2 regions of the Arthrobacter sp. CAL618 genome follow, and region 1 is predicted to be linked to the other one. Evidence: riboswitches for the same ligand, from Rfam matches in the RefSeq annotation. Region 1 holds a riboswitch; the other holds the start of a gene.

The links. Region 1 has a riboswitch for cyclic di-AMP ahead of K728_RS0116500 (NlpC/P60 family protein). Riboswitches for the same ligand answer to the same signal wherever they lie in the genome.
Region 2: linked by a shared signal. The riboswitch ahead of K728_RS0105940 (C40 family peptidase) and the one ahead of K728_RS0116500 (NlpC/P60 family protein) in region 1 are both predicted to bind cyclic di-AMP.

The regions. Positions count from the first base shown of each region.
Region 1 is NZ_ASZW01000270.1:950-5,621, reverse strand. It holds gene K728_RS0116505 (NlpC/P60 family protein) at 1-765, opposite strand, end outside; gene K728_RS0116500 (NlpC/P60 family protein) at 795-1,628, opposite strand; cyclic di-AMP (ydaO/yuaA leader) riboswitch at 1,634-1,797, opposite strand; gene K728_RS0116495 (M23 family metallopeptidase) at 1,923-2,723, opposite strand; cyclic di-AMP (ydaO/yuaA leader) riboswitch at 2,726-2,899, opposite strand; gene K728_RS0116490 (metal-dependent transcriptional regulator) at 3,038-3,745, opposite strand; gene serC (phosphoserine transaminase) at 3,994-4,672, shown strand, end outside.
Region 2 is NZ_ASZW01000092.1:4,798-9,469, forward strand. It holds gene K728_RS0105920 (YceD family protein) at 1-59, shown strand, start outside; gene rpmF (50S ribosomal protein L32) at 62-265, shown strand; gene rnc (ribonuclease III) at 328-1,155, shown strand; gene mutM (bifunctional DNA-formamidopyrimidine glycosylase/DNA-(apurinic or apyrimidinic site) lyase) at 1,165-2,232, shown strand; cyclic di-AMP (ydaO/yuaA leader) riboswitch at 2,527-2,703, shown strand; gene K728_RS0105940 (C40 family peptidase) at 2,707-3,564, shown strand; gene K728_RS0105945 (NAD-dependent epimerase/dehydratase family protein) at 3,789-4,672, opposite strand, start outside.

The sequences.
Region 1 (4,672 bases):
ACCGATGTACACAGCAATGTGGGCCACTCCGGCTCCGCCATCTGTGTAGTAGATGAGGTCACCTGGGATGGCTTCGCCGGCGCTGACCGTGCGTCCGAGGGACAAGTACCCGGCTGGCCAGCCGTGGAAGTTGATCCCTGCTGCTGCCAGGGCGTTGCTCACCAGACGGGTGCAGTCCTGGGTGACTCCCAGCTGAGCCTGTGCTGCGGCCGCGATTGTTGCTGCCTTCCCTGAGGATGCGGCTGGGGCTTTCTGCGCGACGGGGGCCTCGGCTGCCGGAGCGGCCTGTGCTGGAGTGGTCCGGACGGGCGCTTCCGGCTCGACGTTCACTGCAGGTGTTACGGTAACCGGCTCTACGGTTTCGGGCTCAGCGGCCGGGGCCACGGCCGGAGCCTCTTCGATCTCCACAACGGTCTCAGCCTGAACAGTGACTGCTGGGGCTTCGACGACTGCTGGGGCTGCTACGGCTTTGACCGGGGTGCGGTTGAACGCAATGTCGGCGTCTGCGGGTGCTTCGACGGCGGCTGGTGCGGCCTGGATCTCCAGCGCGGAGGTCAGGGTGGTCCGTTCGGCTGATTCGAGGGAGAGCTCAGCAGCGTTGGCCGATACCCCACCGGTCAGGACCAGGCCTGATGCTGCGGCGATTACGGCTGCCTGACGGCCCATGCCGCCAGCGTTCTCGGTTACTGCTTTGGCCAGAGCCGAGAAGTTGGTGTTGTGGCGCTTATCGGCACGGTGGCGTGCAATAGCTGTGCGAGTTGTCATTTTTGCGTTCTCCAGGGTTCGGTGTGGTCTTAGCTAACGCGGACGAAGCTAGCGCCGGGGAGGTCGGAAAGGGAATGGAGGTCGGTGTTCATGCCGTTCAGGCCACCGCTGATGACTTGGCCGTTTCCGACGTAGATGGCTACGTGGCCGGCGGTGATTACCAGGTCGCCCGCCGCTGGAGAGCCAACAACTGATCCGAAGGCGAAGAAATCGCCAGGCGCAATGTCGCCAACGGACTTGCCGACGGAGCGAAGTGCCTTCTCAACCATGGCGGTGCAGTCCTGCCCGACACCGATCTGGGAGTAGGCGGATCCGACCAGACCAGCGGCGATGTTACCGGAAGGCGCAGCCTTGGGGGCTGGCTTTTCGGCTGCGGGCGTCTGGGCTGGCGCAGCTGGTGCGACTACTGCTTCTGCTGCGGGCGCCTCAACTGGCGCTGCCTCGACTGGCGCTGCTTCCTGCACGGCGGGCTCTGCCACCATTTCGGCTACCGGCTCAGCGGCGGGTGTTATTGGCTCGATGACGTCGGCCTGCACCTCGACGACTGGAGCAGCTACGGCGGCGGGCGTTGCCGACACGGCTGCACGCTCGAAGGTGATCTCGGCGGTGGCGGGAGCGCTTACGGCGTCAGCCGTAGCAGCAATCGAGTTCAGGGGGGTGGAGAGCTGAACGACACGCTCGGACTCACCGAACCCGTGGGCTGGCAGTCCGGCGGTCAGGACGAGCCCTGACGCTGCGACGATGACTGCTGCCTGGCGGCCGACGGAACCAGCGTTCGAGGAGACGGCGCTTGAGATGGCTGTCAGGGGGCTGGTGTGCGTACGGGCGGCCCTGTGGCGGCCCAGAGAAGAGCTAGTTGACACGTTCGATTGCCTCTCCCAATTGCCTGCGAGGTGAGCTGTCGGATTCGGATGGGAGTCACCCGGCCCTCTGATTCCCAGTGGAATCAGACGACTTAACCCCAAGGATTTCTTGCGAAATCCACTAATTGGTTCCCCCGCCTCTGCCATGCGAATTGTGCGAACGGAACCTCAGGCAGTGGCAGAGCTAGGCGATCTGCTCGAGGGTGCCAAACCTATTAGAATTTGGCACGAGATCGACGGTACATGAGATTGACCGCAATGTCACATTCCGGTCACGAAACGGTGTGTCCTTGGTTACAGCCAGCCCATGGGGTCCACGGCCTGACCGTCAACCATCACTTCAAAATGCAGGTGGCAGCCGGTGGATGCACCGGTACTACCGCTCTGGGCGACGACCTCACCGCGGTCCACTGACTGCCCCTCCTGGACACTGCTGGACGAGAGATGGTTGTACGTGGATTCGAGCCCGTTGCCGTGATCGATGACCACGCGGTTTCCACCGCCATAGGGGTGCCAGCTGGCAAAGGTGACAGTGCCGGACGCTGCCGCGAACACTTCAGTGCCGCACGAGCTGCTGAAGTCCTGGCCTGAGTGGAGTTCCCCACCCAGGCCGGTAATCGGACTGACCCGGTAACCGAACGGGGACGTGACAATCAGCTTGTCCATGGGAGCTGACAGGGAGCCGCGGGCCGCGGCAGGCACAGCCGCTGAGTCTGCAGCGGTCATGATCTCGCTGAGCTTGGCGTCTGCGTCGAAGGTGCTCTGCAATGCGGTGCGGCTGAAGTCGACCAGCGCCGCGTCGGGAACGCTGATTTCCCGGGGCGCGACAGTCGCCTGCACGGTGGGCGCAACGGCTGCGGCGGCCGCGTTGTCGTTCTGTGGGGCCGTCCCCGCGGTGGTGGGTAGCGTAACGGTCAGCACCAGCCCGGACGCGGCGGCGGCGATGGCGAATTTTTGGCTCATCCCGGTGAGCGAAAAGTCGCCCCTGACCCGTGTTGCTCGTCGTCGTCGTTCGAGTCGTTGCGCGTCCCGAGGACGCACGGCAGGTACTGGGGCGCCGGCACGGCGGCGTCCCGAAGCATGGTGCTTCGACAAAGGGTCCCTTTCGTATATGCCTGCGAAGTTAGCTGTCGGATTCGAGTTCGGGAAGAAACTCGGCCCTGACCGGTCCGCCGAAGCAGCACCGCGTCCGGACTTCACCCCAAGGCGGCTTATCAGCCGCCGTCTGATGGGTCCTCCGCCCCTGTCACGGGTCTCAGCATCCAAATCCGCTGACAGGGTCAGGCGTGCGGTTTAGATAACGCTGATGTATCAACGTCAGCTTTCCATCATCCACGACCATAAGCAAAAGAGATACGTTCGTTATCTTTTCCTGTGGATAACTTGCGGCAATATTGTGCCGTGGAGGGTTAGAGAGCCGGCCCGGCGACCGACACGAACACGTGTGCGGCGACCTCCGGCGGGAGCTCCAGCGCGCCCTCGATACCCTCGACCCTGACCGACACATAGTCGCCGGCCGCCTGCACCCCGATGACCGTTCCGGGCCGCAACCCACCCTCATCGAGTTGGGAGAGCAGTTCCGGGTCCACCTGAATGGGCTCGGCCAGCCGGACAAGGGTAATCACTGACCCCTGAGGATTGGCGCCGATCACCGACAGGAGGCTGCGGACACCGTCGGTGAAGCCCTGGGTTGGCGGGCCGCCCAGGGCCTCAAGCCCCGGAATAGGGTTGCCGTATGGAGACTCGGTGGGCTTTCCCAGCAGCTCGTACAACCGCTGTTCAACCCGCTCGCTCATCACGTGCTCCCAGCGGCAGGCCTCTTCGTGGACATAAGCCCAATCCAGGCCAATCACGTCGGAGAGGAGACGTTCGGCGAGGCGGTGCTTGCGCATCACCCCGATGGCGCGACGGCGGCCAAGGTCAGTGAATTCGAGGTGGCGATCGCCCGAGACGATCACCAGCCCGTCGCGCTCCATCCGGCCGATGGTCTGGGAGACGGTAGGACCGGAATGGCGGAGCCGTTCAGCGATCCGGGCGCGGAGGGCAACAATGTTTTCCTCCTCCAGTTCCAGGATGGTCCGCAGATACATCTCAGTGGTATCGATGAGGTCCGTCATGCGGTTCAGCTCCTAGGCACTGGTGCGGGATGGAACAGCGGGCAGCTTTCGCGGTGGGAGCGCGGCACATATCGCCAGCGCCGAACACAAGTTCTACGCTCACCAAGGTTAACCCATTTACCAGAGGCCGCGGCAATCAGCGGCAACCGGGTGCCCGGTCGGGGCATGTTCACAAATGCCGCCAGGGCCGGGTAGTGCGGCAGAATGTATCCCGTCTTGTGTCGCACGCTTACCCCCTTGGAGAGACCATGAGCATTTCCCCGGACCAATTGATCCCCGCTGGCCTCCTTCCCGCCGACGGGCGTTTCGGAGCCGGCCCGTCGAAGGTGCGCGACGAGCAGATGGAGGCCCTCGCGCAGGCCGGACGGACCCTGCTTGGCACGTCCCACCGTCAGGCGCCGGTGCGCAACCTTGTCGGTTCGGTCCGGGAAGGCCTGAGCCAGCTGTTCAACGCGCCGGCCGGCTACGAGGTGGTGCTGGGCGTTGGTGGGTCAACAGCGTTCTGGGATGTTGCATCCTTCGGGCTGGTGCAGGACAAGGCCCAGCACCTGTCGTTCGGGGAATTCGGGGCGAAGTTCGCTTCCGCCACCAACAAGGCGCCCTTCCTCCAGGCGTCCTCGGTGATCACCTCGGCCCCGGGGACGCGCCCCACCCCTGCAGCGGAAACAGGCGTGGACGTCTACGCCTGGCCGCAGAACGAGACCTCCACCGGTGTGGCAGCACCGGTGCACCGGGTCGACGGCGCCGCACCGGATGCCTTGGTCCTCATCGACGCGACGTCGGCCGCCGGCGGCCTGGACGTGGATGTCAGTGGGTCCGACGTCTACTACTTCGCGCCCCAGAAAAACTTCGCGTCCGACGGCGGCCTGTGGCTTGGCCTGTTCTCGCCGGCCGCGCTGGAGCGCGCAGCCCGGATCGCGGCGACCG
Region 2 (4,672 bases), on a different contig from region 1:
CTGCAGCGTCAAGCGACGCGGCAGCAAGTACAGAGTCTGTCGAGAGAGAAGAGAGTTAGTCGTGGCTGTTCCTAAGCGGAAAATGTCCCGCTCGAATACCCGTGCACGTCGGTCCCAGTGGAAGGCAACTGCCCCCAAACTGGTGAAGACCGTGGAGAACGGCCGCGTTACCTACAGCCTGGCTCACCAGGCCAAGGTAGTCACCGACTCCGCCGGCACTGCACTGTTCCTTGAGTACAAGGGACGCAAAGTAGCCGACGTCTAACGACCGCTGCGTGCCCGGCATCGCCGTGCCTGTAGCGTTCTTATGCGAATGCGTAAGTAGACGTGGCTAATACTGAAGACCTTTTGAAGCGTCTCGGTGTCTCTATAGACGCCGAGACGCTTCGTCTTGCCCTGACACACCGCTCCTTTGCCTATGAGCATGGGGGCATTCCCACCAACGAACGCCTTGAGTTCCTCGGCGATTCGGTGCTGGGTTTGGCGGTCACCGACGCGCTGTACCGGGACAACCCTGACCTGTCCGAGGGCGACCTTGCCAAGCGGCGCTCCGCCGTCGTCAGCACCCGTGCTCTGGCCGGGATTGCCCGCGACCTGGAGTTGGGCCAGCATGTGCTGCTGGGTCAGGGGGAGAAGCTGACCAACGGTCGGAACAAGGCATCGATTCTTGCCGACACCATGGAAGCGGTCATTGGCGCGACCTACCTGAGCAACGGGATCGAAGTAGCCCGGGCCATGGTGATGCGCCTCGTGGGTCCCCTGCTGGGAAGCGCTGCCGCTATGGGAGCCGGCACCGACTGGAAGACCAACATCCAGGAGATCGCCGCCGCGCGCCGGCTGGGCACCATCGACTACAAGGTCACCGGGTTCGGCCCCGACCACGCCCGCACCTTCGAAGCACTCCTCACGGTCGGCGGCAAGCCGTACGGCTCCGGATCGGGGCCATCCAAGAAGGAAGCCGAACAGGAAGCTGCGGCGGCCTCCTGGCAGATGCTCCGGGTACTCGCCGCCGAGCCCAAGACGGCCGTCCACACGGTAATGGTTCCGGTTGAAGTGGCCAACGTCGATCACGACGGAAGTCGCCCCAACGGCGCTGCTGCTGTTCCTGACCCCGTCATCAGCTCCTCCGACGCGGCCTCCGCTGCGTCGGCCTAAGCACACACCATGCCGGAGCTTCCCGAGGTCGAGGTGGTGCGCCGCGGCCTCGCCCGCTGGGTCCTGGGACGCACCATTGACGACGTCGACATCCTCGACCCGCGATCAATCCGCCGCCACGCCCTCGGCGGTGAGGACTTCACCGGCAATCTGGTGGGCTCCCGTGTCCTGGATGTCGTGCGCCGGGGCAAGTTCCTTTGGCTCCCGCTGGCCGCCAGCACAGACTCTCAAGGGTCCTCTGGCCCGTTGGACGCTTCCGGCGTGGCCGGCGCAACAGGCACCGCGGCGACAGCTGGCGCCGCAGACGCTTCAGCAGCTTTAGGAACCGCCGCACCCCCGGTGGCTTTGATGGCGCATCTGGGCATGAGTGGCCAACTGCTGGTCCAGGACGCCGAAGCCGCTGAGGAAAAACACCTCCGGGTCCGGCTGACGCTTTCGGCGGCGTCCTCGGCCGACGGGGGACCGCTGCCGCGTGAATTGCGGTTCGTCGATCAGCGCATCTTCGGCGGCCTGTTCGTGACATCGATGATTCCCACTGCCGATGGGCACGCCGGTGGCCTCGGTGAAAGCCCGCTGCCGCTGATCCCTGTCGAGGCTGCCCACATTGCGCGCGACCCGCTGGACCCGGCGTTCTCCTTTGACGACTTTTTTGCGTCGCTGCGCCGGCGCAAGACAGGCATCAAGCGGGCACTGCTGGATCAGTCGCTGGTCTCGGGCATCGGCAATATCTACGCTGATGAGGCTCTCTGGGCTGCCCGCGTGCACTACGCCCGACCCACTGACACGATGCGACGGGGCGACGCGCTCCGTCTGATCGACGCCTGTCGCGAGGTCATGCTGCGCGCACTGGACGCCGGCGGCACCAGCTTTGATTCCCTGTACGTCAACGTCAACGGGGCCTCGGGGTACTTCGCGCGGTCCCTCAACGCCTATGGAAGGGAAGGAGAACCGTGCCTCCGCTGTGCCTCGGACCCGGATTTCCACGGCAGCTCCCTGATCCGGCGTGAAATGTTCATGAACCGGTCCTCGTTCAGCTGCCCCCGATGCCAGCCGAAGCCCCGGAACGGGCGCTGGTAAACAGAACATTCCGGATCCCCGCCTCCCATCCGGGGGTCCCCGCGTCTCAAGCGGGACCAACTGATCCTCCACAGCCGGTGCCTTGCCCACATAGTAAGCGGGACCCCGCCGCGGGCATTACTCATGCGGCACCATCGTGAGATGGAAACCTCCCAGCCAGAGTGCGGCTCACTACACGGTCGCCGTATATCGGATCGCAACCCGGTACATCGTCGCCGTAACACAAATGTGACAAAACTGCACGAGCCTAGGTACAGTTATCCACGCGCCGGTTACCGTTCAATTCGGCGTCCTTCTGACAGATTGCCTAATTCTGCCGTTGTCGTAAGGTCCGTTCGCATACATCCGGCAGAAGCGGGGGAACCAGTAACGGTCGTCAACAGACGGCCTTGGGGTGAAGACTCGATCTCGAGTCCGGGTGGCTCCCATCCGAATCCGACAGCTAACTTCGTAGGCACTGGGAGAGGCAACATCATGTCCAAGAACCGTCACATCGCGCGTCACCGCGCAACCCCACCAAGCGCCCTGAAAACCGTCTCCAAGGCGGTCAGTTCACACGTAGGCTCCTTCGGCCGACCAGCAGCAGTGCTGGTCGCTGCGTCCGGTCTGATGCTCAGCGCCGGACTCCCGGCCAACGCATCCGGCGAGATCGCCGCCCAGCCCGCCGCCTCGACACCAGCCGTCCAGAGCGCCGGCTCCGCAACTCACACCGTCCAAGCCGGGGATACGCTTGGCAACATCGCTGCCGCTCAGGGTGTCAGCCTTGATTCGATCTTCGCGCTGAACGGCCTCACCTGGGATTCGGTCATCTTCCCCGGTGACGTTATCTCCCTCTCCGGCAGCGCCACCCAAGCCACTCAGGTAGCAGCACCAGCGCCCGCTGCAGCACCAGCCGCAGCAGTGACCGTCGCCGCGCCCGCTCCTGCTGAGACCAGCACCCTGGGCATCACCACCGCTTCCGAGGCCATTACCCCCATGGCAGCTGCCTCCACCCAGGCATCCGGCTCGGGAATCGTTGGTACCGCTCTCTCGATGATCGGCTCCGGTTACGTCTACGGCGGCACCACCCCCGGTGCCTGGGACTGCTCAGGCTTCGTCCAGTGGGTCTTCGCACAGAACGGCATCGACCTGCCCCGCACCAGCCAGGCGCAGATGGCTGCCTCAGCCCGCACCGACAACCCGCAGCCCGGTGACCTTGTCATCCAGAACGGTGGCGGACACGTGGGTATCTACCTCGGCGACGGCCAGATGATCAGCGCGCTGAACCCCAGCCAGGGCACCCTGATCCACGCAGTCAACGCCATGCCTGTTGTCGGGTACTACACCCCGTAAGTGGATGACTCCGCCGTCGGGTCAGAAGAAGGCGGAGACGCTGGCATCTGACCCTCGGCGGAGGACACACGCGTGATCTCGAATCACATACGAATGCGCCATCGGAAACTTTCCGGTGGCGCATTCGTGTGTTTCTGTGTCGGTAGAGAATTTCGGGACGGCTAGGCCGACCTCAGGCCCCGGTATTTGGTGAGGCGAATGTTGCGGTCTGGGGGAGTCTGCTACTACAGCTGCCGGTAGTGCTCCGAGAGTCTGGCCAGTCCCTCATCGAGTGACACTCCGGGTGTCCAGCCCAGGAGGTCGCGGGTCCGTCGCTGATCGAACCAGTGAGCCGTGGAGAGCTGCTCCGCCAGGAAGCGTGTCATCGGTGGTTCCCCGTCGGCACCGCTGCGCTGCCACACGAACTCAACCAGGGACCCCGCAACCCGTGCCACCCTCCCCGGAACACTCCAGCGCGGCGGGTGAACCCCACCTGCCCGGCAGATGCCCGCGATCAGTTCGCCGATGGGTCGGGGCTCTCCGTTGGTGACCACGACCGCCAAGCCTGCCATCTGGTCCATCCGGGCAAGGGCCGCAGCAATTGCTTCCGCGGCATTGTCGACGTAGGTGGTATCGACGAGCGCGGTGCCGGCGTCCAGCACCGGAAGACGTCCCGCCCGTGCCCGCTGCAGCACCCGCTCGACCAGTTGCGTGTCGCCTGGCCCCCACACGATGTGCGGCCTGACGGCCGCGACACGGAAACTGTCACTGTTTGCCGCCAGCGCGATGAGCTCTGCCTTGGCCTTCGTCTGGGCATAGTTGCCCAACACCTTCTCCGGAGTGGCGTCGGTGGCAGCCTGTCCCACGATCGATGTGCCCACGTGGGCAACTGAGGGGGAGGAGATAAACACGAAATCCCGCACCCCAGCACCACGTGCGGCATCCAGGAGACGCCGGGTGCCCTCTACATTGACTGCTTCGAAGTCAGCGGCCGCTCCGGCAAACGAGACCTTGGCTGCCAGATGCACCACAGCATCCATGCCCAGGACCGCCCGCTGGACGGCTGCCGGCTCGGTGATCGATCCCAGGCTGTCCTCGACCCCTGTCAGCCCTGATGGACGCCGTTGAA